DNA from 2 places in the Nocardioides sp. NBC_00368 genome. Region 1 is predicted to be linked to the other one. Evidence: riboswitches for the same ligand, from Rfam matches in the RefSeq annotation. Region 1 holds a riboswitch; the other holds the start of a gene.

What was found. Region 1 has a riboswitch for thiamine pyrophosphate ahead of thiE (thiamine phosphate synthase). Riboswitches for the same ligand answer to the same signal wherever they lie in the genome.
Region 2: another riboswitch for thiamine pyrophosphate. It lies ahead of OG984_RS22325 (thiamine ABC transporter substrate-binding protein); the one in region 1 lies ahead of thiE (thiamine phosphate synthase).

The regions. Positions count from the first base shown of each region.
Region 1 is NZ_CP107970.1:2,858,959-2,870,550, forward strand. Features, by position in the region: gene OG984_RS13715 (DUF1707 SHOCT-like domain-containing protein) at 1-656, opposite strand, end outside; gene OG984_RS13720 (NAD(P)-dependent oxidoreductase) at 795-1,694, shown strand; gene thiC (phosphomethylpyrimidine synthase ThiC) at 1,703-3,391, opposite strand; gene thiD (bifunctional hydroxymethylpyrimidine kinase/phosphomethylpyrimidine kinase) at 3,388-4,197, opposite strand; gene OG984_RS13735 (thiamine phosphate synthase) at 4,194-4,826, opposite strand; gene OG984_RS13740 (thiazole synthase) at 4,823-5,587, opposite strand; gene thiS (sulfur carrier protein ThiS) at 5,584-5,772, opposite strand; gene OG984_RS13750 (FAD-dependent oxidoreductase) at 5,769-6,857, opposite strand; gene thiE (thiamine phosphate synthase) at 6,857-7,468, opposite strand; TPP riboswitch at 7,462-7,571, opposite strand; gene OG984_RS13760 (carboxymuconolactone decarboxylase family protein) at 7,616-8,206, opposite strand; gene OG984_RS13765 (fumarate hydratase) at 8,307-9,995, shown strand; gene OG984_RS13770 (TFIIB-type zinc ribbon-containing protein) at 10,088-10,381, shown strand; gene OG984_RS13775 (hypothetical protein) at 10,414-10,641, opposite strand; gene OG984_RS13780 (GNAT family N-acetyltransferase) at 10,638-11,204, opposite strand; gene OG984_RS13785 (SPFH domain-containing protein) at 11,342-11,592, opposite strand, start outside.
Region 2 is NZ_CP107970.1:4,670,626-4,682,217, forward strand. Features, by position in the region: gene OG984_RS22310 (hypothetical protein) at 1-163, shown strand, start outside; gene OG984_RS22315 (MBL fold metallo-hydrolase) at 163-1,215, shown strand; gene OG984_RS22320 (GNAT family N-acetyltransferase) at 1,205-1,636, opposite strand; TPP riboswitch at 1,668-1,776, shown strand; gene OG984_RS22325 (thiamine ABC transporter substrate-binding protein) at 1,773-2,834, shown strand; gene OG984_RS22330 (ABC transporter permease) at 2,831-4,474, shown strand; gene OG984_RS22335 (ABC transporter ATP-binding protein) at 4,604-5,620, shown strand; gene OG984_RS22340 (phosphatase PAP2 family protein) at 5,632-6,699, shown strand; gene OG984_RS22345 (acyl-CoA dehydrogenase family protein) at 6,730-8,643, shown strand; gene OG984_RS22350 (DUF559 domain-containing protein) at 8,855-9,805, shown strand; gene OG984_RS22355 (AAA family ATPase) at 9,935-10,504, shown strand; gene OG984_RS22360 (inorganic diphosphatase) at 10,498-10,989, opposite strand; gene dacB (D-alanyl-D-alanine carboxypeptidase/D-alanyl-D-alanine endopeptidase) at 11,076-11,592, shown strand, end outside.

The DNA.
Region 1 (11,592 bases):
TGCTGCTTCAGCGTGCGCTTCGGACCCCGGGGACCCCGGCGCTTGACGGTCACGTCGCCCAGCACCGCCAGGCCCCGCACCCGCACCACCGGCGAGTCCGCGGAGAGCACCTCGGGCACCTTCGCGGACGGCTCCTTGAAGTCACCGAGCACGCCGTTGCCCTCGACGATCACGTGCACGTGCGGCGGCACGGTGACCTTCACGCTGCCCAGGACCGAGGTGGCGTTGATGACGACCTCGCGGGCCGAGTAGTGCGCCTCGCGCAGGTCGATGTCGGCGTCGCCCAGGACCGCGTTGACCGAGAGGTGCTGCGGGACCACCCACACCCCCTTGCGCTCGACGTTGCTCAGGAACGCGCTGGCGCTGTCGGACGCCTCGCCCTGGCCGTAGACAACAGGCACCGCGGATGCGGTGGGCGCGGCGGGTGGCGGCACGGGCGGCTGCCCCGCGACCGGGAGGTCCTGCGTGATCGGCTCCAGATCGGCGTACGTCTTGGCCTTGTAGGTCTCCTCGAGCCGCTCCTCGAGCTCGTCGATGTCGAGCCGGCCCTCCCCCGCCGCCTCGCGCAGGATGTCGGCGACCGCGTGACGGTCGGCGTCGCTGACCCGGAGGTCGGCGCGGCGAGGCTGGCCGGGGTGCGGTTCGGGGAGTCCCATGACCCGTGATGCTATCGGCGTACGCCGCATCCGTCTCTCAGGTTGAACCCTGATCCTTTACCCGGGCGCCACACTGACCAGAAGGTGCGTACCCCAGTAATTAGTGGGTACTCCCGCGAGGCGACGACCTCCTCCAGCATGGAGGACGTGTCAGAAACCATTCGAAACTCCACCCACACGAGCGACATCACCGTGCTCGGCCTCGGCGCGATGGGCAGCGCCCTGGCAGCCGCGCTGCTTAGCTCCGGCCGCTCCGTGACCGTCTGGAACCGCACCCCTGCCCGCGCCACGGATCTGGTGGACCGCGGCACCGACGCCGCCGGCTCGGTCCGCGAGGCGGTCCTGGCGAGCCCCGTCGTGATCGCCTGCCTGCTCAAGCACGCCTCGGTCGAGGAGACGCTCGCTCCGGTCGCCGACGAGCTCCGCGGCCGCACCCTGGTCAACGTCACGACCACGTCGCCGAACGAGGCCCGTGCGCTCGCCGCCTGGGCGGCCGAGCACGGTGTCGGCTACCTCGACGGCGCCATCATGGCCGTGCCCGCGATGATCGGGTCCCGCGCGGGCCAGATCTTCTACAGCGGCTCGCGGGCGGCGTACGACACCCTCCTGCCGACGCTCGACGTCTGGGCCACCAGCGAGTACCACGGCGAGGACGCCGGCCGGGCCTCGCTGGTGGACCTGGCGATGCTGTCGGGGATGTACCAGATGTTCACGGGCTTCTTCCACGGTGCCGCGATGGTCGCGTCCATGGGGATGAGCGCGGCCGACTTCGCCGCTCGGCAGGCGCCCTTCCTGGCCGCGATGACCGAGGGGCTCGACGGCTACGCGAAGGTCATCGACGGTGGCGACTACACCGTCGCGGGCCAGCAGAGCCTGGAGTTCTCCGACCTCGCCCACATCGTGCGGGCCAGCGAGGAGGAGGGGGTCGACCCCTCCCCCATCGCCGCCGTCCAGGCACTGATCAGCGGACAGATCGCTGCAGGGCACGGATCGGAGGCACTCGCGAGGGTCTACGAGAGCCTGCGGTCGGGCTCGTAGCCGACCGCTCAGTCGGCGAGCGGGAGGTACACCCGGCTTCCCGCCGCCGCGAACTCCTTCGACTTCTCCATCATCCCGGCCTCGACCTCCTCGGGAGAGGCGCCGTCGCCGCCGCCGAAGCGGTCGCGTACGTCCTGGCTGATCTTCATCGAGCAGAACTTCGGGCCGCACATGGAGCAGAAGTGGGCCGTCTTGGCACCCTCCGCCGGCAGCGTCTCGTCGTGGAAGCTCTCCGCGGTGACCGGGTCCAGGGAGAGGGCGAACTGGTCGCGCCAGCGGAACTCGAAGCGGGCCCGGGACAGGGCGTCGTCGTGGTCGCGGGCGCCCGGGTGGCCCTTGGCGATGTCGGCGGCGTGGGCGGCGAGCTTGTAGGTGATCACACCGGTCTTCACGTCGTCCTTGTCCGGCAGGCCGAGGTGCTCCTTCGGGGTGACGTAGCAGAGCATCGCGGTGCCGTGCATCGCGATCGTGGCCGCGCCGATGGCCGAGGTGATGTGGTCGTAGCCCGGCGCGATGTCCGTCGCGAGCGGGCCCAGCGTGTAGAACGGCGCGCCGTGGCACCACTCCTGCTGGAGGTCGACGTTCTCCTTCACCAGGTTGAGCGGTACGTGGCCGGGGCCCTCGACCATGACCTGGACGTCGTGTTCCCAGGCCCGCGTGGTGAGCTCGGCGAGCGTACGCAGCTCGGAGAGCTGGGCCTCGTCGTTGGCGTCGGCGGTGCTCCCCGGGCGGAGGCCGTCACCGAGGGAGAAGGCGACGTCGTACTGCTTGAAGATCTCGCAGAGCTCGTCGTAGTGGGTGTAGAGGAAGTTCTCCTGGTGGTGGGCCAGGCACCAGCCGGCCATGATCGAGCCGCCCCGGCTGACGATGCCGGTGACCCGGTTGGCGGTGAGCGGGACGTAGCGGAGCAGGACGCCGGCGTGGATCGTCATGTAGTCGACGCCCTGCTCTGCCTGCTCGATGACGGTGTCGCGGAAGACCTCCCAGGTCAGCTTGTCGGCCTCGCCGTTGACCTTCTCCAGGGCCTGGTAGATCGGGACGGTGCCGATCGGGACGGGCGAGTTGCGCAGGATCCACTCGCGGGTGGTGTGGATGTCGTCGCCGGTGCTGAGGTCCATCACCGTGTCCGCGCCCCACGTGATCGCGTGGGTGAGCTTGTCGACCTCCTCGGCGATGGAGGACGTGACTGCGGAGTTGCCGATGTTGGCGTTGATCTTCACCAGGAACCGCTTGCCGATGATCATCGGCTCGGACTCGGGGTGGTTGACGTTGTTGGGGATGATCGCGCGGCCCGCCGCGACCTCCTCGCGGACCAGCTCGGGGTCGCAGCTCTCGCGGACCGCGACGTAGGCCATCTCCTTGGTGATGATGCCCTTGCGTGCGTAGTGCATCTGGGTGATGTTGGTGCCCTTGCGCGGCCGGCGGCGCTCGCCCTGCCACTCCTGGCGGGCCGCGCCGCGGCGTACGGCTGCCTTGCCGTTGTCCAGCAGCTCGGTCCGGCGGCCCTCGTAGGCCTCGGTGTCGCCTCGCTCGTCGATCCACTCGTCGCGGCGCGGCGGGAGACCCTGCTCGGGTTCCGATCCGGGACCCTCGGTGCAGTAGCGGTCGAAGGTCTCGCCGTTGGTGAGCGCGACCCGGGTCACCGGGACCTTCAGGTCACCGAGCTCGACGCGGGTGTGGGCGGGGTGGACGGTCATGCTGTCTCCTTGGTGCTTGTCGGGCTGGGCTGGTTCGTGGAGAGATGGGCGATCGGGCCTCGACCGCGACCGAGGGTCCAGTGCCTGCTGGTGGCGAGCTGCCGGGTGACGTACGCCGCGGCCCGCTCGGCCGCGTCCCGCAGCGGAGCACCGTGGGCGAGATGGGCGGCCAGGGCCGCGCTGTAGGTGCAGCCGGTGCCGTGGTCGTTGCTGGTGGGGACGGCGGGGTGGCTGATCGGGATGGCTGGCTTTCCCGGCTCGGCGAGCCAGTCGGTGCACTCGCCGGTGGCGGCCGGGTCACCTCCGGTGACGATCACCGCCGGCTTCAGCCCGGCCAGCTCCTCGGCCAGATCCTCGGGTGCCCCGTCGTGTCCCGCCAGGGCTCGGGCCTCGTCGAGGTTGGGGGTGACGACGGTGGCGACGGGGAGCAGGTGGTCGAGGTAGGCGCGGCGTACGTCCTCGCCGCCCAGCACCGCTCCCGAGGTGGCGACGAGGACGGGGTCGACGACGAGGGGGCGGCCGGCGCAGAGGCGCGCGACGAGCACGACCGCCTCGGCGCTGCCGAGCATGCCGGTCTTCACCGCTGCGACCGGAAGATCGTCGAAGACGGCGTGGAGCTGCGCCTCGACGGTCGCGAACGGGATGGCGTGGATGTCGCTGACGCCGGTCGTGTCCTGGGCGGTGACGGCGGTGATCACGCAGGCCCCGTGGACCCCGAGCGCGGCGAAGGTGGCCAGGTCGGCCGCCGTGCCCGCCGCTCCCCCGGAGTCGGTGCCGGCGATGGTGAGTGCGACCGGCGGGTTCATCGGGTCACCCCTGCGGCGAGGGCGGCGAGAAGGTCGCGCACGACCTGTCCCGGCTCGTCGGCCCGCATTACCGCGCCCATCACGGCGACCCCGTAGGCTCCCCCGGCGACCGCCTCGGCGGCGTTGTCCGGGGTGATCCCGCCGAGCGCGTAGGTCGGCAGCGGCAGGTCGGCGAACGTGGCCGGCCCCAGTGGCGGCCCGTAGCCGGGCTTGGACTCGGTCAGCGCGTAGGGGCTGAGCATCGCGTAGTCGAACCCGTCGATGGCCGCTCGGGCGACCTCGGTGGGGCTGTGGCAGCTCCGGCCGAGGTGTAACACGCTGTTACACCGACTATCCGGTCGTTCCGATGGGGCGCGTAGTCCTACGAACGACGTGTTACAGCTCGCGGAGGCGGAAAGATGCACCCCCACTGCAGCAGGCAGAGGTGTGCGGGCGGCGATGACGTTCAGACCGAGCGCGGCGAGCAGCTCGGCCAGCCTGGCTCGCTGCTCGATGGGCTCGTCGAGCTCACGGAGTACGACGTGGGTCAGTCCCGCCTCGGCGCACTCGGCCAGGGTGGGGAGCAGTCCACGGCCGAGGCGCAGCTGGGAGCGGTCGGTGAGGACGAGCAGTCGCGGTAGGGCGGTCATGCGATCCGGCCCTCCATCGGCGAGGATGCCCTGGCGACCGCCTGTCGCGGGATCCGGCCTGCAGCGCGGGCGGTGTGCCCGGCCTCGACGGCCAACCGCAGGGCACGGGCCATCGCGACCGGCTCGTCGGCGCGGGTGACGCCGGTGGCGGCGAGGACGGCGGAGCAGCCGAGCTCCATCGCCAGCGCCGCGTCCGAGGCGGTCCCGACCCCGGCGTCGAGCACCACCGGCACCTCGACCGCGGCCACGACGGCCTCGATGGCGTACGGGTTGAGGATGCCGAGCCCCGACCCGATCGGCGAGCCGAGCGGCATCACCGCCGCGCAGCCGGCATCGGCGAGCCGGCGGGCGAGGACGGGGTCGTCGGTGGCGTACGGCAGGACCGTGAAGCCCTTGCGCACCAGCTGCTCGGCAGCCTCGACGAGCTCGACGGCGTCGGGCATCAGCGAGGTCTCGTCGCCGATCACCTCCAGCTTGACCCAGTCGGTCTCCAGCGCCTCACGGGCCAGCTCAGCGGTCAGGACGGCCTCGCGGGCCGAGAGACAGCCGGCGGTGTTCGGCAGGATCGGGACGGCCGCGGCGCGCAGCGTCTCGAGCAGCCCGCCGGCCGCCGTCGAGGACGTACGCCGCATCGACACCGTCACCAGACCCGGCTCGGCCGCGGCGATGACGTCCGGGAGCAGCGCCAGGTTGGGCAGGCCGCCGGTGCCGAGGAAGAGGCGCGAGGACAGCTCACGGCCGGCGATCTTGAACACGCTCATCCGCCCTGCACCGCCGTCACGATCTCGACGACGTCGCCGTCCTGGAGGTGGGTGGTCGGGTGCTCCGCACGCGGCACGACCTCACCGTTGACCGCGATCGCGCTCCCGGCGCGCTCGTTCAGCAGGTCGACGATGCCGGCACCGTCGGCCACCTCGGTCGGTTCGCCGTTGATCATCAGTCTCATCTGTCGGACTCCTCGGTGTTACTTGACGGGCACTTCGTGGACTTGTCGGGTGTTTCAGTGCCCGTCAAGCCCAGGGATACCCGGTCGACCGGGTATCCCAGCGACCGGCGCGGATCCACCACGGCCTCCACCACGCCGGTCTCGATGTGGTCGGCGACCAGCCGCGCGATGAGCGGCGCGAGCAGGACCCCGTTGCGGTAGGCGCCGGCGGCCAGCACGACGCCCGGCTCGTGGGTCGGCCCGACGAGCGGGAGGTTGTCGGCGGTGCCGGGCCGGTCCCGCGAGGTCACCTCCACCACGTTCGCCCGGTCGAGCGCGGGCACCACCCGGCGCGCGGAGTCGAGCAGCCGCCACACGCCCTCGACGGTCGGCAGCAGCGGACCGTCACGCTCTTCCGAGGTGGCCCCGACGACCACCTCGTCGCTGTCGGTCCGCGGCACCACATAGACCTGCTCGCCGTGCGCCCAGGCCCGCACCGTCCGCTCGACCGGCTCCTGCGTCCGCACCCGCACCACGTCGCCGCGTACCGGCCGGATGAGGGAGGAGTACGGAGCGGGGAGGTTCGTTCCCGTGGCGATGACGGTGACGTCAGCAGCCGTGTCGAGACCGACGCGCTCACCGACGCGCGCGAGCAGCGCCGCGACGACGGCCCGCGGGTCGACAGAGTGGTCCTCGGCGAGGAAGGCGCCACCGGCGACCCGGCCGAGCCCGGGTTCACGGCCCAGCAGATCGCGCCGCCCCAGCCGTTCGTAGGAGACCCCGGCGAGGTCGAGCACGGCGAGCTGTCGCTCGACCTGCTGGACATCCCCGGCGTCGACCCCGACGAGCAGCGTCCCGCGGGTGTGCACAGGCACGCCGAGCCGCGAGGCGAAGTCGGGCCACAGCGCGAGCGACGACAGGCAGAGTCGGGTCAGCGACTCTTCTCCGTACCAGGCCTCACCGGCCGGGCTGAGCATGCCGGCGGCAGCGTACGAGGCCCCCGAGCCCGGCGACGGATCGACCACCGAGACGTCATGTCCGCGACGGATCAGCTCGTCGGCGACGGACAGCCCGACGATCCCGGCCCCCAGCACCCGGACGCGCATCACGCCACCGCCGTCACGAGCTCCTTCGCGGCCTGGAGCGGATCGGGTTGTCGCCAGAGGCCGCCGATCACGGCGATCCCGTGGGCGCCGGCGGCGCGCACCGACGCAGCGGTCGCCGCCGAGATCCCGCCGATCGCGATCAGCGGCAGCACACCGACCGCGGCGCCGACCGCCTCGACGCCCAACGGGTCGGGGAGGCCGGCCTTGGACGAGGTGGCGAACACGGGCCCGAACCCCGCGTAGTCCGCCCCCGAGTCCGCGGCCGCCTCGACCGCGGCGCGGTTCCGGCAGGTGGCACCGATGATCAGGCCCGGCGTGACGGCGTCGGCGATCCGCCGGGCCTCGTCCAGCGGCAGATCGGCCGCACCGAGGTGGACGCCGTCCGCACCGGCGGCGAGCGCCACGTCGAGCCGGTCGTCGACAACGACACAGGCCTGGTACGCCGCGACGAGCTCGAGCACGCTCGCGGTGAGAACGAGCAGCTCACGTGTGGTCGCGGCCTTGTCACGTACTTGAAAGCCGTCGACTCCTGCTGCCGCGAGCGCAGGCAGCAGGGTCAGGTCGTCGGTCGTGGAGACGAGGCAGAAGATCCTCGGGAGGGCAGGCAACACGTCAGGTCACTTCCTTCGCCGGCATTATCCGGATCAGGTACGACGGTCGGAGCGGCTCCAGCTCCCTCTCAGCCCGCTGCCGCGGACTCCCGTGTGGGTTGGGTCCCGATCACTGTAACGGAGTCACGGGCACCTGGCGCAAGGGGTTCACCCCATCATGGACGGCCGACCTCCGCGCGGTGCGAGCGGCTTGACCTCACAGGCCTCCGCGAATCCGTCGGACTCGATGCCCAGCGCGACGTTGGTGCGGGTCGAGAGGTTGGCGAACCCGATGACCGCGGTCAGTTCGATCACGGCCGCCTCGCCGAGCTGCGCGACCAGGCCCGACACCATCTCGTCGGTGACGGTCGGCTCGGTCTGGCTCATCGCCTCGGCGTACGCCATCACGTCCCGCTCCAGCGGCGTGAACACGTCCGACTCACGCCAGCGCGGCACCTGCCGAGCCTTCTCCATGTCGAGGCCGCGGTTGTGGGCCTCGAAGTAGTTGAAGTCCAGGCACCAGCTGCACCCCACGGACGAGGCGACGGCCATGTGGGCGAAGGACTTCAGCTGCTCGTCGCAGGCATCCCACTTCTTCACCTTGGAGCCGAGGCCGGACATGCCCATCAGCACCTTCTGGTTGTGCCAGTAGACGCCGACCGAGGACGGCACCTGACCGAGCAACTTCATGGCGAACCGCTTGATCATCATCCCCTTGAAGCCGGTGATCTCTGCGGGCGCGATGCGGGTGGCAGTCATTTCTCCTCCTGGGTCCAGGCCCCGTTCTTCGGGGCTCTCGACACCTAGACGGCGGACGCGCGCGATCTGTGACATCCCCGGCGGCGTACGATTCGGTTCCGTGGCTGACGTTGAGTTCCGGTACTCCGACCTCCTCCCGACCGGCAAGGACGACACTCCTTATCGGCTGATCACCAGCGAGGGGGTGGAAGAGATCGAGGTCGACGGGCGCAAGTTCCTCAAGGTCGACCCCGAGGCGATCCGCCTGCTGACCGCCGAGGCGATGAAGGACATCAACCAGTACCTCCGCCCGGCCCACCTCAAGCAGCTCCGCAAGATCATCGACGACCCCGAGGCCTCCGGCAACGACCGCTTCGTCGCGCTCGACCTCCTCAAGAACGTCAACATCTCCGCCGGCGGGATCCTGCCGATGTGCCAGGACACCGGCACCGCGATCGTGATGGGCAAGAAGTCCGAGGGCGTGCTGACCGGCTCCGACGACGCCGAGACCGTCAGCCGCGGCGTCTTCGACGCCTACACCAAGCTCAACCTCCGCTACTCCCAGCTGGCCCCGCTGACGACGTACGAGGAGAAGAACACCGGCTCCAACCTGCCCGCGCAGGTCGAGATCTACTCGACCACCGAGGGCGAGAACGGCCCGGAGTACAAGTTCCTCTTCATGGCCAAGGGCGGCGGCAGCGCCAACAAGTCGTTCCTGTTCCAGGAGACCAAGGCGATCCTCAACCCCGACCGGATCCTGACCTTCCTCGACGAGAAGATCCGCTCGCTCGGCACGGCCGCCTGCCCGCCGTACCACCTCGCCGTCGTCATCGGCGGGACGTCCGCGGAGTTCGCGCTGAAGACCGCGAAGTACGCGAGCGCCCACTACCTCGACAACCTTCCGACCGAGGGCTCGATGAGCGCCCACGGCTTCCGCGACACCGAGCTCGAGGAGAAGGTCTTCGAGCTGACCCAGTCCTTCGGGATCGGCGCCCAGTTCGGCGGCAAGTACTTCTGCCATGACGTACGCGTCGTCCGGCTCCCCCGCCACGGCGCCTCGTGTCCCGTCGCGATCGCCGTCTCCTGCTCCGCCGACCGCCAGGCGCTCGGCAAGATCACCCGCGACGGCGTCTTCCTCGAGCAGCTCGAGACCGACCCGGCGCAGTACATGCCGGACGCCGGCATGGCCGAGGAGATCTCGGCCGGCGAGGTGGTCTCGATCGATCTGAACCAGCCCATGGACAAGATCCTGGAGACGCTGTCCCAGCACCCGGTCAAGACCCGGCTCTCGCTGAGCGGCCCGATGGTCGTCGCCCGCGACATCGCGCACGCCAAGATCAAGGAGCGTCTCGACGCCGGCGAGGAGATGCCGGAGTACATGAAGAACCACCCGGTCTACTACGCCGGCCCGGCCAAGACGCCCGAGGGCATGGCGAGCGGGTCCTTCGGGCCGACGACCGCGGGCCGGATGGACTCCTACGTCGAGCAGTTCCAGGCCGCCGGCGGCTCCATGGTCATGCTGGCCAAGGGCAACCGCTCCAAGGTCGTCGCCGACGCGTGCGGCACCTACGGCGGCTTCTACCTCGGCTCGATCGGCGGCCCCGCCGCCCGTCTCGCCCAGGACTGCATCAAGTCGGTCGAGGTGCTCGAGTACCCCGAGCTCGGCATGGAGGCGGTCTGGAAGATCGAGGTCGAGGGCTTCCCCGCCTTCATCGTCGTCGACGGCGAGGGCAACGACTTCTTCACCGACCCCTCCGGCACCACCACCGTCCCCCTCACCGGGATCAGGGTGCGGTCGAAGGAGCGCTGAGCGCCGGCCGGCCGGCCCGCCGGCGCTGAGCGGCGATGCGGGACGACCGGATAGGTTGATGGGCACCGATCCCCGACGACGAGGAGACCCCCATGCAGTGCCCCATCGACGGTGCCACCCTGGTGATGAGCGAGCGCCAAGGCATCGAGATCGACTACTGCCCGCAGTGCCGTGGTGTGTGGCTGGACCGCGGCGAGATCGACAAGATCGTCGAGCGGTCCGTCGGCGCCCCGCAACCCGGCAGCTACCAGCAGCCCCGCCAGGAGCAGCGCGACGACCGGCGCTATGAGAAGCGGGAGTACGAGCGGCGCGACTACGACGACGACCACCGCTACGACAAGCGCCGCAGCCACCGTGAGTCCTGGTTGGGTGACCTCTTCGGCTGAGCCTGACCCAGCCCGGCCCGCCCGCAGAATCCCTAGACGTCGTTGTCGCGGCGGTTCTCGGGCGGCGCCTCGCTCGGTCCGGACCCCTTCGTGTCCGGGCTTCCGGACTCGGACTCGGGGTAGCCCGCCGTCGAGTCCGCGGGCGCGATCGGAGTGTCGCCCTCGTCCTCGTCGAGGCGCTGGGTCTCGGAGACCTGCCCGGACTCGTCGGTGTATTCGGGGTCGTCGGGCCCCTCTGCTGGTAGCTGCTCGTGGCTCATGTCCGTGCGGTACCCCGTTGCCGGGCGAACCACTCCCGCCGGAGCAGCCCGAACACCCACGAGTCCGAGACGTCGCCGTTCACGACGCAGTCCTCCCTCAGCGTCCCCTCGAGCTTGAACCCGAGCTTCTCCAGCACCCGGGCCGAGGCGGCGTTGCGAGTGTCGGCCTCCGCCTGGACCCGGTTGAGGTCGAGCGCGTCGAAGGCCCAGGTCAGCACGGCACCGGCCGCCTCGGTCGCATAGCCCTGACCCCAGGCCGCCTCGCCGAGGCAGTAGCCGAGCGAGGCGCTGCGGAACTCCGGGTTCCACGAGTTGAAGGTGCACCAGCCGAGGAACACGGAGTCCCGTTCGATGACCACCCGCACGCCGGCCCCCTCCTCCGCCACCTCCTGTGACCTGGCGATGAACCGCCCGGCGCGGGCCGGATCGGTCCACGGCGGTGAGTCCCAGTAACGCAGTACGTGGGCGTCGCTCTGCAACGCGAAGAGGTCATCCGCATCGGCGTCGGTGAACGGCCGCAGCCGCAACCGTGTCGTGACGAGCGTCGGAGTGGGCAGCGGCATGACCCGATGCTGTCAACCCGTGACCGCCCGCCGCATCAGGTTTTTCGAATCACCGATCCCCGACAGCCCACCAGTCGGCGTGCCCGTTGCCCGAGGGCACCAGCCGCCTTCGCCGCGAGGTGCCTCGAGGGTCGCGGTCATCGGCCAGGAGCGCCTGGGGCGCCGAGGTCGGTGACCGCGACGCGCTTGACGACGATGCCCCAGTCCTCGCGCGAGCGGCGGGTGGCGTCATAGGCGACATCCGTCAGGCGCTGGGTGGAGTCGAGGAACTCGTCCTGGTCGACGATTCCGGCGAACTCTCGCAGCGCCTCGCGTACAGCGCGTTCGAGCCGCTGCTGGGTGTTGTCGACGCGGTAGGCGATCGATGGGTCCTCGAACTCGAAGTAGA
Region 2 (11,592 bases), 1.8 Mb from region 1:
CGTCGTCGGTGTCCTGTCCCTGGTCGTGCCGTCCTGGTTCCCGGATGCATCGGTATGGTCGAAGTTCGGGAGCGGATACGGTTTCGTTCCTGCCCTGCTGCCGATCCTGGGCCTGCTCTGGCTCTGGAAAGGTCGAACTCCGGGGCCGACCGAAGGAGCCTGATGAGTCAGTCGACAGCCACCGCCATCTCGCCTGACTCGGGGGAGCACTGGTCCGCTCCGGGAGCATGGACGGTTGCCGACGGCGTGCACCGGATCCCGCTTCCGCTGCCGATGGACGGGCTCAAGGCGGTCAACATCTACGTCCTCGAGGGCTCTGACGGCCTTTCGTTGGTCGATGGTGGCTGGGCGATCACCGAGGGGCGCGCCGCGCTGGAGAACGGGCTGAAGAAGCTCGGCTTCGCGTTCGGTGACATCCGGCGGTTCCTGGTCACCCACGTGCACCGCGACCACTACACGCTGGCCTCGGTGCTGGGTGAGGAGTTCGGCGCCGACGTGCTGCTCGGCGCCGGCGAACGGCCCACCCTCGAGCTCACCAACGGCGACCTCGACGGCTGGATCTCGACCGACCGGCTGCTCGCCCATGCCGGTGCGCACGAGCTGGCCGCGGTGTGGGCCGCCAACCCGCCGCCCGCGCCCGACCTGTCCCACTGGCGGATGCCCTCGCAGTGGCTCGAAGGGGACGTACGCCTCTCCGTCGCCGGCCGCGACGTCGATGCCGTGCACACCCCTGGGCACACCCAGGGCCACTACGTCTATGCCGATCTGGCCGGCTCGGTCCTGTTCGCCGGTGACCACGTGCTGCCCACGATCACGCCGTCGATCGGCTTCGAGCCGGTGCCGGTCATCGACCCGCTGGGCGACTTCATGGCCTCGCTGACCAAGGTCAGGACCCTGCCCGACCTGCAGCTTCTGCCCGCCCACGGCCCCGTCGCGACCTCGTCGCACGCCCGCGTCGACGAGCTCCTCGCCCATCACGAGACCCGGCTCGCCCAGTCGCTGGCCTCGTTGAAGGCCGGCCGTCGCTCAGCGCTCGAGGTCGCCAACGACCTCGGCTGGACCCGCCACGAGCGCGCCTTCGCAGAGCTCGACTACTTCAACGCCGGCCTCGCGGTCATGGAGACCAAGGCCCATCTCGAGCTCCTGGCGGCTCGCGGTCAGGCCACGCGTGAGGAGACAGAGGCGAGCGTGCTCTTCGCTCCCGTCAACGCCTGAGCCGCATCGGCGTGTGCGGGATGCCGTCCTCGAGGAACTCCTCGCCGTCCTTCACGAACCCGAACTCGGCGTACCAGCCGGCCAGCGGCGACTGGGCGTCGAGGACGATGTCGCGGTCGGGGACGGCCTCGACGGCAGCCTTCATGATCACGTCCGCCAGGCCCTGGCCGCGGTGGGTGGGGGCGAGAACGACGCGGCCGATCCGCCACACGTCGCCGTCGTCGAGGATGCGGGCGGTGCCGGCGAGCTGGTCGCCGTCGGTCAGCACCACGTGACGCGTCCCGGGCTCGAGGTCACGGCCGTCCAGGTCGAGGTACGGGCAGTCCTGCTCGACGACGAAGACCTCCTGGCGCAGCCGCCACAGGGCGTACGCGGTCTTGGGGGTGAGGTCGTCGAAGGACGAGATGGAGACGTCGGTCATGGGTGGATTCTCGCAAGCAAGTAGTGTTGCCGGGAACAGACAGGGGAGGCCGGAAGGCCTGAGAGTGCGGCGAACAGCGCCGCAGACCCTCCGAACCTGCTCCGGTTGATACCGGCGAAGGGAGTCAGAAATGCGCATGCGTACGCCTGCCATCGCTGCCACAGCTATCTCGGCGTTGCTGCTGTCCGCCTGCGGCGGCACGCCGGCGGAGCCGGAGTCCGAGAAGTCGAAGGGTGCCGACGACAAGACGGTCGTGCTGCTGACCCACGACAGCTTCACGCTGCCGAAGGAGGTGCTGGCCGAGTTCACCGAGAAGACCGGCTACACCGCCGAGATCCGGCACGCGGGCGACGGCGGCGAGCTGACCACCAAGATCGCCCTGGACACCGGCAACCCCGACGGTGACGCCGTCTTCGGCGTCGACAACACCTTCGCCAGCCGCGCGATCGACCAGGGCGCGCTGGAGGCCTACACGCCGTCCGAGATCCCCGAGGGCGTCTCCGACTACGACCTGCCCGGCGACGAGGAGCACTTCCTCACCCCCGTCGACAACGGCAGCGTGTGCGTCAACATCGACACCGAGTGGTTCGCCGCGAAGAAGCTGACGCCGCCGAAGTCGCTCGACGACCTGGCCGAGCCCGCGTACAAGGACCTCTTCGTGACCCCGGGCGCGGCGACCTCGACGCCGGGGATGGCGTTCCTGCTGGCGACCGTCGCCGAGTACGGCGAGGACGGCTGGGCCGACTACTGGGGCAAGCTGATGGACAACGGCGCCAAGGTCGTCGACGGCTGGGACCAGGCCTACTACTCCGACTTCACCCAGGGCGGCGGCAAGGGCACGCGTCCGATCGTCCTCTCCTACGACTCTTCGCCGGCCTTCACCGTCAAGGACGGGAAGACCACGACTGCCGCGCTCCTCGACACCTGCTTCCGTCAGGTCGAATACGCCGGTGTGCTGAAGGGTACTGACCACCCCGAGGGCGCCCAGGCGCTGATCGACTTCATGCTCTCCGACAGCGTGCAGGGGGCGCTGCCGGAGAGCATGTATGTCTTCCCCGTCTCCTCGAGCGTCGAGCTGCCCGCCGAATGGGCGAAGTTCGCCCAGCAGCCGACCTCGCCGCTCTCCGTCGAGCCCGAGGAGATCGAGGAGAACCGGGAAGCCTGGCTGGCGACCTGGAGTGACACGATCGCGCAGTGAGCTCCACCCGTCGCGTAGGCACCCTGGTCGCGCTCGCCGCCCTTCCGGTGGCCGTGCTGGCGGTCTTCTTCGTCCTGCCGGTCACGGGGATGGTGCAGCGCGGCCTGTTCTTCGGTGGCTCCTTCGACCTGTCCGTGGTGTCTCGGGTCGTGGGGCGCCCGGAGATCCAGCGGGCGCTCTGGTTCACGCTGTGGTCCTCGGGCCTCGCGACGGTGCTGAGCGTCGCCTTGGGGCTGCCGGCTGCGTTCGCGCTGCATCGGCTGGCGTTTCCGCTGCAGCGTGTGATCCGGGCCGGGCTGCTGGTGCCGTTCGTACTCCCCACCGTCGTCGTCGGGGTCGCCTTCCGCGAGCTCATCGGCGAGGCGGGGATGCTGGCCTCTCTCGGGTTGGACGGGACGCCGACCGCGATCATCCTCGGGCTGGTCTTCTTCAACGCCTCGGTGGTGATCCGCGCGGTCGGGGCGGCCTGGGAGTCGCTCGATCCGCGTCCGGGTGAGGCCGCCGCCGCTCTCGGGGCGTCGCCCTTGCGGGTCCTGCTGACGATCACCCTGCCCGCGCTGCGTCCCGCGATCGTCTCGGCGGCGTCGGTGGTCTTCCTCTTCTGCGCGACCGCGTTCGGGATCGTGCTCACCCTCGGCGGGGTGCGCTACAACAGCATCGAGACCGAGATCTACAAGCTGACCTTCACCCTGTTCGACCTGCCCGGTGCCGCGGTGCTGTCGGTGCTCCAGCTGGTGGTCGTCGTCGGTCTCCTGGTCGTGGCCGGTCGGCTGCGTTCGGTGCCCGATCCCGCGCAGTCGCGGGTCGTCGTACGCCGTCGGCAGGTGTCGCTGCGAGACCTCCCGGCCCTGTTGTCGACGTCCGTGCTGGTCCTGCTGGTGGCCGGGCCGCTGCTGGCGCTGCTGCTCGGGTCGCTGCGCGTCGACGACCGGTGGAGCCTCGGGAACTACGTCGCCCTGCAGACCCCTGGGTTCGACCCGCCGCTGCCGGTGCCGGTCACCACGGCGCTGATGACGTCGCTGGCGGTCGCGGTGCAGGCGACACTCGTCGCGCTGGTGCTCGGGCTGCTGGTGGCCTTCGCGGTGACCCGCCGGTCGCGGACCCGGGCCGAGCATCGAGTGCGTGCGGTCCTCGACGGGCTGTTCATGGTGCCGCTCGGGGTCAGCGCCGTCACCCTCGGGCTCGGGCTCTACCTGACGCTCGGGTCGGGCGTCCTCGACTTCCGTGACGAGCCGTGGCTGGTACCGCTGGCCCAGGCTCTGGTCGCGTTGCCCCTGGTGGTGAGGACGTTGGTGCCGGTCCTGGGATCGGTCGACGACCGACTCCGCCAGGCCGCCGCCGGGCTCGGGGCCGGGCCGCTGCGTGCGGTGATGACCGTCGACGTACCTGCCGTCTGGAAGCCGCTCCTCGCCTCCTCCGGCTTCGCCTTCGCGGCCTCGCTGGGGGAGTTCGGCGCGACGTCCTTCCTGGTCCGCGAGGAGCGCCCCACCCTCCCCGTCGTCATCCTCCGGTTGCTGTCCCGTCCGGGGTCCGACAACTACGGCATGGCCCTCGCCGCCGCCTGCGTCCTCGCCCTCGCCACCGCCGTCGTGATGCTCCTCGTCGAGCGTCTCCGCGTCCCTTCGATCGGAGCACTGTGAACACCGCACCGCCGAAACCGCACCTTTGGGGGCCGAGTCCGCACTTGTGGCGGACGAAACGGCAGTTTGGTACGCCAGAACTACCGATTCGGCCACCAGAACTACCGATTCGGCGGGATCGGGGTTGCGATGCTGTCGCTGCGTGAGGTGTCGGTGGCGTACGACGGGAAGGCGGCCGTCTCGGACGTCAGCCTGGAGCTGGCGGACGGAGAGGTGCTGGCGCTGCTCGGGCCTTCGGGGTCGGGGAAGTCGACGCTGTTGCGGGCAGTGGCCGGACTGGAGCCGGCGACGGGGGAGATCTGCTGGGACGGGCGGGAGCTGCGCGGAGTGCCGACGCACAAGCGCGGCTTCGCGCTGATGTTCCAGGACGGGCAGCTGTTCCCGCACCTCAGTGTCGCGGGCAACGTCGCCTACTCGATGCGGCTGCGGCGCATCCCCGGCGCCGACCGCGAGAAGCGGGTCGCCGACCTGCTGGATCTCGTCGGCCTGGGTGGCTACCAGGATCGCCTCCCGGGCACGCTGAGCGGTGGCGAGCGGCAGCGGGTCGCGCTGGCACGGGCGCTGGCGGTCGAGCCGAGGCTGCTGCTCCTCGACGAGCCGCTCTCCGCGCTCGACGCGGGGCTGCGGGAGCGGCTGGCCGGCGATCTGCGACGGATCCTGCACGAGGCCGGCACGACAGCGCTCATGGTCACCCACGACCAGGAGGAGGCGTTCGCGGTCGCCGACCGGATCGCGCTCCTGCGCGACGGTCGCCTCGTGCAGGAGGGGACCCTCCGCGACGTCTGGGCGCGGCCGACCGACACCTGGGCGGCGCTGTTCCTCGGCTATGCCCGTGTGCTCGAGGGCAGTGCGGCGCGGACCGTTCTGAAGGCCGCCGGACTGAGCCCAGCGGGCGCGGTGGCGCTCCGACGCTCGGCCTTCGTCGCCGACCCGGCGGGGCCGCTCACCGGCACCGTCGTCTCGGCCAGGGCCACGCCGGAACAGCACCGGCTCGTCGTACGTCTCGACGACATCGGTGAGGTCGACGCGGTCGCCGACTCGGCGCCGGCGCCGGGGGAGTCGGTCAGGCTGCGGGTGGAGCCGAACCGGCTGGCCATTCCAGAATCTGTTGTCCCCGAATCGGCAGAGCAGCCACCCGCCATTTAAACTTAGCGGCTATGTATCGCCGCGCTCAGATCTTCCTCGTCAGTAGCGCGCTGATCTTCGGCCTGATCGCAGTCGTGACCGCGCAGATCGTCGACAAGCGCATGCTCGACCCGGAGGGCTTCCTCGGACCGTCCTGGCTCCGGTTGCCCCTCCTCGTCGGAGCCGCCCTGCTCGTCGACCTGGTGCCACGCACGCTGTGGTTGGCGAAGTTCAAGTGGAAGGACATGGGCCCGATCTTCAAGGAGCGGGTCCGCACCCACTGGACCCGTGAGCGCCTGACGCTCGTGGCGATGGGCATCGTCTGCTTCTACCTGGTCTACGTCTGCTACCGGAACCTCAAGTCCTTCCTGCCGTTCGTCGTGCCGGAGACCTACGAGTTCGACCACGAGCTGCACCTGATCGACAAGGCGGTGCTCTTCGGCGCCGACCCGGCGATCCTGCTCCACGACCTGCTCGGCACCGGTTGGGTGGCCTGGTTCCTCTCCTACATCTACATGTGGTTCCTGCCGCTGGTGCCGTTCGCGGTCGCCGCATGGCTGGTCTGGTCGCGCAACCTGGCCTACGGCTACTGGTTCGTCGCCTCGCAGTGCATCGCCTGGATCCTCGGCACGGTGTCCTACTACTGCCTGCCGACGGTCGGTCCGGGCCTGCAGTACCCCTATCTCTACGCCGACCTGCCGGACACGCCGGCCAGCAGCCTGATGGAGTCGCTGGTCTTCACCCGGCAGCACGTCCTCTTCGACGTCGACGCCAACGTGGTGCAGTCGGTCGGTGGCTTCGCCTCGCTGCACACCGGCATCACCCTGCTGGTGGCGCTGATGATCCACGCCACGATCAAGAACAAGATCGCCCGCTGGGCCGGCTGGATCAACTTCGGGATCACCGTCGTGGCGACCGTCTACTTCGGCTGGCACTATCTCGCCGACGACGTCGCGGGCGCGATGATCGCGCTCGTCGCCTACTACTTCGGCGGGCTGGCGGCCGGCCAGAAGTTCCAGCGCAAGGGCGTGCGCCGGCTCGTCGCCGAGTCCGACGCGATCGCCGGGCGCGAGGCGAAGGTCGCCCACGAGCTGACCTGATCCTGGCCTCGCCCGGCATAGGGTGGCGACGTGAACGCCATCGATGCCGCCGCACTGACTTCACTTCTCGACGGGCGCTACGCCGGGGTACGCCAGGACGTACGCCGAGCGCTGGCCGAACGCGCCGACTTTCTCGACGAGGTCGAGGAGCTGCCCCGGCCGGAGTACCGCGAGCGGGTCCGGGAGGTGCTCCTCGACGTATCTGCGACCGGCCTGACCGGGCTCGGGTTCCCGAAGGAGTACGGCGGCGGCGGTGACGTCGGCGCTTCCATCGCCGCCTTCGAGGAGATGGCCGGCGGGGACCTGTCGCTGCTGGTGAAGTCGGGCGTGCAGTTCGGGCTCTTCGGCGGCGCCATCCTGCAGCTCGGCACCGCCCGGCACCACGACCGCTACCTCGCCGACATCGTCTCCGGGCGCCTGCTCGGCTGCTTCGCGATGACCGAGCACGGCCATGGCTCCAACGTGGCCGCCGTGGCGACCGTGGCCACCTACGACCCGGCGACCCAGGAGTTCGTCATCGAGACGACCCGGGAGGATGCGTACAAGGACTACATCGGCAACGCCGCTGCTCACGGCGAGCTCGCGGTCGTCTTCGCGCAGCTCGTCGTCGGCGGCGAGGAGCGTGGGGTGCATGCCTTCGTCGTGCCGATCCGGATCTCCGGCGTCGCTGCGCCCGGGGTCAAGATCGCTGACGACGGGCCCAAGATGGGGCTCAACGGCGTCGACAACGGACGGCTGTGGTTCTCGGGAGTGCGGGTGCCGCGTACGTCCTTGTTGAATCGCTTCGCCGACGTCACCGCCTCCGGCGAGTACGTGTCGGAGATCGAGTCGGCCGGGCGCCGCTTCTTCACCATGCTGGGCACGCTCGTGCAGGGCCGGGTCTCGGTCGGTGGAGCGGCGATCCGGGCCTCGGAGGTCGCGCTGACGATCGCGGTCCGCTACGCGCTGCGACGCCGGCAGTTCGAGGCTTCCGCGGAGGCCGAGGAGTCGCTGCTCATCGACTACGGCCAGCACCAGCGCCGGCTGCTTCCCCTGGTCGCGCGGACCTATGCGTTGCGCTTCGCGCAGGAGGTCGTACGCGACGACCTGCACGACGTCTTCTCCGGTGTGACCACCTCGGAGCACGCCCGACGCGAGCTCGAGTCGCGGGCCGCCGGCACGAAGGCCCTGGCGACCTGGCACGCGACGCGGACCATCCAGGAGTGCCGCGAGGCGTGCGGTGGAGCGGGCTACCTGTCCGCCAACCGGTTCGCTGCCCTGAAGGCCGACACGGACGTCTTCACGACGTTCGAGGGCGACAACACCGTGCTGCTCCAGCTGGTCGCCAAGGGGCTGCTCACCGGCTACTCCAGCGAGTTCGAGGAGATGGACCAGCTCGACCTCGTCCGCTTCGTGGCCGGTCTCGCCGTCGAGACGGTTCTGGAGCGGACCGCCGTGCACAAGCTGCTCGAACGGGTACGCGACGTCGTCCCGATCGCGGGGGAGCGCGAGCCGGACATCCTCGACTCCGACTACCACCTGGCGATGCTGCGCTTCCGCGAGGAGCACATGCTCGCCGGCGTCGCCCGGCGCCTGCAGTCCGGGGTGAAGGCCGGCGGAGAGCCGGGCGCGGTGTTCTCGACCGTGCAGGACCACGTCATCGGCGTCGCCCACGCGCACGTCGAGCGGCTCATCCACGAGGCTTTCCGGGAGAAGGTCCGCGGGCTGCCTGAGGGGGCGGTGCGCGACGTGCTCGACGTCGTCTGCGACCTCAGCGCCCTCTCGGTCATCGAGGCCGACCGCGCGTGGTTCATGGAGCACGGCCGGCTCTCCTCCGAGCGTTCCAAGGCCATCACCGCCGAGATCAACCGCCTCTGCCGCGAGCTCCGCCCGCACGCGCGGCTGCTCGTCGACGGCTTCGGGGTGCCCGAGGAGCTGCTGCGGGCGGAGGATCTGATCGGCTGAGGGGTGGGTCGGAGCGGGAGCATTTTCCCGCCATGGCGGGAAAATGCTGGCTTGAGTCGGCTCGGGTGGCGGCAGAAGCCCGCCATGGCGGGAAAATGCACCTGCCCCGCCAGCGAGCCGCGGACCGGCCACCATGCTCCCCAGCAGGAGTTATCCACAGGGGGTGTGGATAACTCCTGCAGTCATCGTGCGGATCACGCATGATCCCCGCATGACTGCCGTTCTCGTGAAGCCCAGGACCGAACCCAGGATCCCTGTCGACCCGAGCCGACCCTTCCGCCGCAAGGACGGGCTGGCGAGCGGATTCGATCCGCGCCGCAAGCGGAAGGAGTTTCGACGACTCTTCCACGGGATCTACGTGTCTCGTGCCGTCGAGGTGACACCGCTGCTGATCGCTGAGGCCGTCGTACTGAGCGTCGATCCGCTCGGAGCGTGGGCGAGTCATGCGACGGCCGCTCGAGTGTGGGACCTCCCGATCCCGCCGTTACCAGGTGAGCACGTGACCGTTCTTAGGCGCAGCCAGCGTCGGGGCCGGCCCCAGATCAGTTGCCATTCTGCGCCTGACGGATTGATCACGAAGTTCGATCACGTGGACGTCTCGGCCCCGGCACAGGTCTTCGTCGACTTGGCAGCGCTGATCCCGCTCGTCGAGTTGGTGGTCGTGGGCGATCACATGGTCAGACAGGGACTGGTGACGACGGCGGAGCTGGCGGAACACAGCGCTATGGCCAAGAGTCCCGGTGCGGCGCTCGCACGCCGCGCCGCTTCGCTCGTCCGCAACGGAGTGGATTCCCCGATGGAAACCCGACTCCGGCTGTTGATCGTGCTCGCCGGGATCCCCGAGCCTGAGGTCAATGCGCTGGTCGGCGACGAGACGGGCAGGAACAAGTACGACCTGAGCTACCGCCGCTCGCGGACGATCATCGAGTACGACGGAAAGCATCATGTCGAACGCGAAGAGCAGTGGGAGTCAGACCTGGTTCGTCGGGAGAAGATCGATGACGACGGATGGCGGATCCTCGTCTTCATCGCCAAGGACATCTACACATCGCCTGCCGAGACCTTGGAGCGGATCCATCGGGTGCTTCTGCAGCGCGGCGAACCGGGCGTTCCACGAAGGCTCAGCGACGAGTGGAAACAGCACTTCCCTGATCGCTCCTGAGTGAAGGAGGGCCAGCCACGGGCAAATTCCCGCCATGGCGGGAAAATGCCGCCTGGAACGACCTCAGCTACGAACAGAATCCCGCCATGGCGGGAAAGTGCGTAACCCCCTCGCCGATACCCTCGCCGCGTGACTCGCCTGATCCTCCTCAACGGCCTACCCGGCGTGGGGAAGTCGACGATCGCGCGCCGATATGCCGCCGAACACCCGGGCACTCTGCTGTGCGACATCGATTCGCTGCGTACGTTCATCGGCGGCTGGCGCGACGACTTCGAGGGATCCGGGGCGCTGATCCGGCCTGCAGCGCTCGGGATGATCACCGGTTATCTGCGGGATTCCGGTGACGTGGTGCTGCCGCAGCTGCTCTCCAGGGTGACCGAGCTGGAGAAGTTCGAGCGTGCGGTGCTCGAAGCGGGCGCAGACCTCGTGGAGGTCGTACTCGCCGCCGACACCGATGACGCCGTACGTCGCTTCCACCGCCGCGACGATGGCACGGACTCGTGGCACACCATCGTTCGGAGCCTGGTCGCGGAAGCAGGAGGTGACGAGGTCCTGCGCGGTTACGCCGAGAGGCTGGCAGCCCTGATCCGCAGACGTCCGGCGACGAGAATGGTCACCAGCGTGGAGGGTGAGGTGGACGCGACGTACGCCGCGGTGGTGGCGGCCATCGATGCCGCCGCGTCCACGAGACCTCAGTGAGCGGTGTTCTTGAACCGGTCGACGGAGGCGGCGATCTCCGACTCCGCGGCGGCCTTGCCGACCCAGTCGGAGCCCTTGACGGTCTTGCCGGGCTCGAGGTCCTTGTAGTGCTCGAAGAAGTGCTTGATCTCGTTGAGCGTCCACTCGTCGACGTCCGAGAGGTCCTGGATGTGGTCGAAGCGGGGGTCGCAGGGGACGCAGAGGACCTTCTCGTCCTGGCCCTTCTCGTCCTCCATGACGTACATCGCGACGGGGCGGGCCTGGACCAGCACGCCCGGGAACAGCGGATACGGGGTCAGGACCAGCGCGTCGAGGGGGTCACCGTCCCCGCCGAGGGTGTCTTCGATGTAGCCGTAGTCTGCGGGGTACATCATGGAGGTGAACAGAACGCGGTCGAGACGAAGCCGATTCGACTCGTGGTCCACCTCGTACTTGTTGCGGGATCCCTTGGGGACCTCGATCAGTACGTCGAACTCCTGCGTCACTTCTCTGCCTCCAGACAAACCCAAAAACGGAATGCCGGACAGTCTGACACCGATCAGCGTCAGACCCGGCATCGAGGAGGATATCCGTGGAGCCTGACACCCCGCCGAAGTGGCCGTCAGAGGAGACGGACGAGGCCCGCGGGAAGCTCGCGATCGTGGTGCCGTTGGTGCTCGCGCTCCTGGTGGGAGCCGCGGCAGCGGCGTACGCCCTGGGGTGGGTGCGCTATGCCCAGGGCAACGTCGCGCCGACCCCGCCGCCGGCGCCGCTGAGCATCGCCACGGTCAGCCCGGCGGCGGTCGCGGGCCAGCAGACGAAGACCCCCGGAAAGCCTGATCAGGCCGCGCTGGAGCGGGTCATGCGCGAGATGGTCGGCGACAAGCGTCTCGGCAGGCACCTCAAGGCAGCGATCGCGCCGCTCGAGGGCGGCGCCCCGCTGGTCACCCACGGCACCGGGGCCGCCACTCCGGCCAGTGTCACGAAGGTGCTGACCAGCGTGGCGGTGCTGGAGGCGTACGGCCCCGAGCGCCGGTTCGAGACCAGCACCACCCTCCAGGGGAGCACCGTCACGCTCGTCGGGGGAGGTGACGCATCTCTCACCAGCA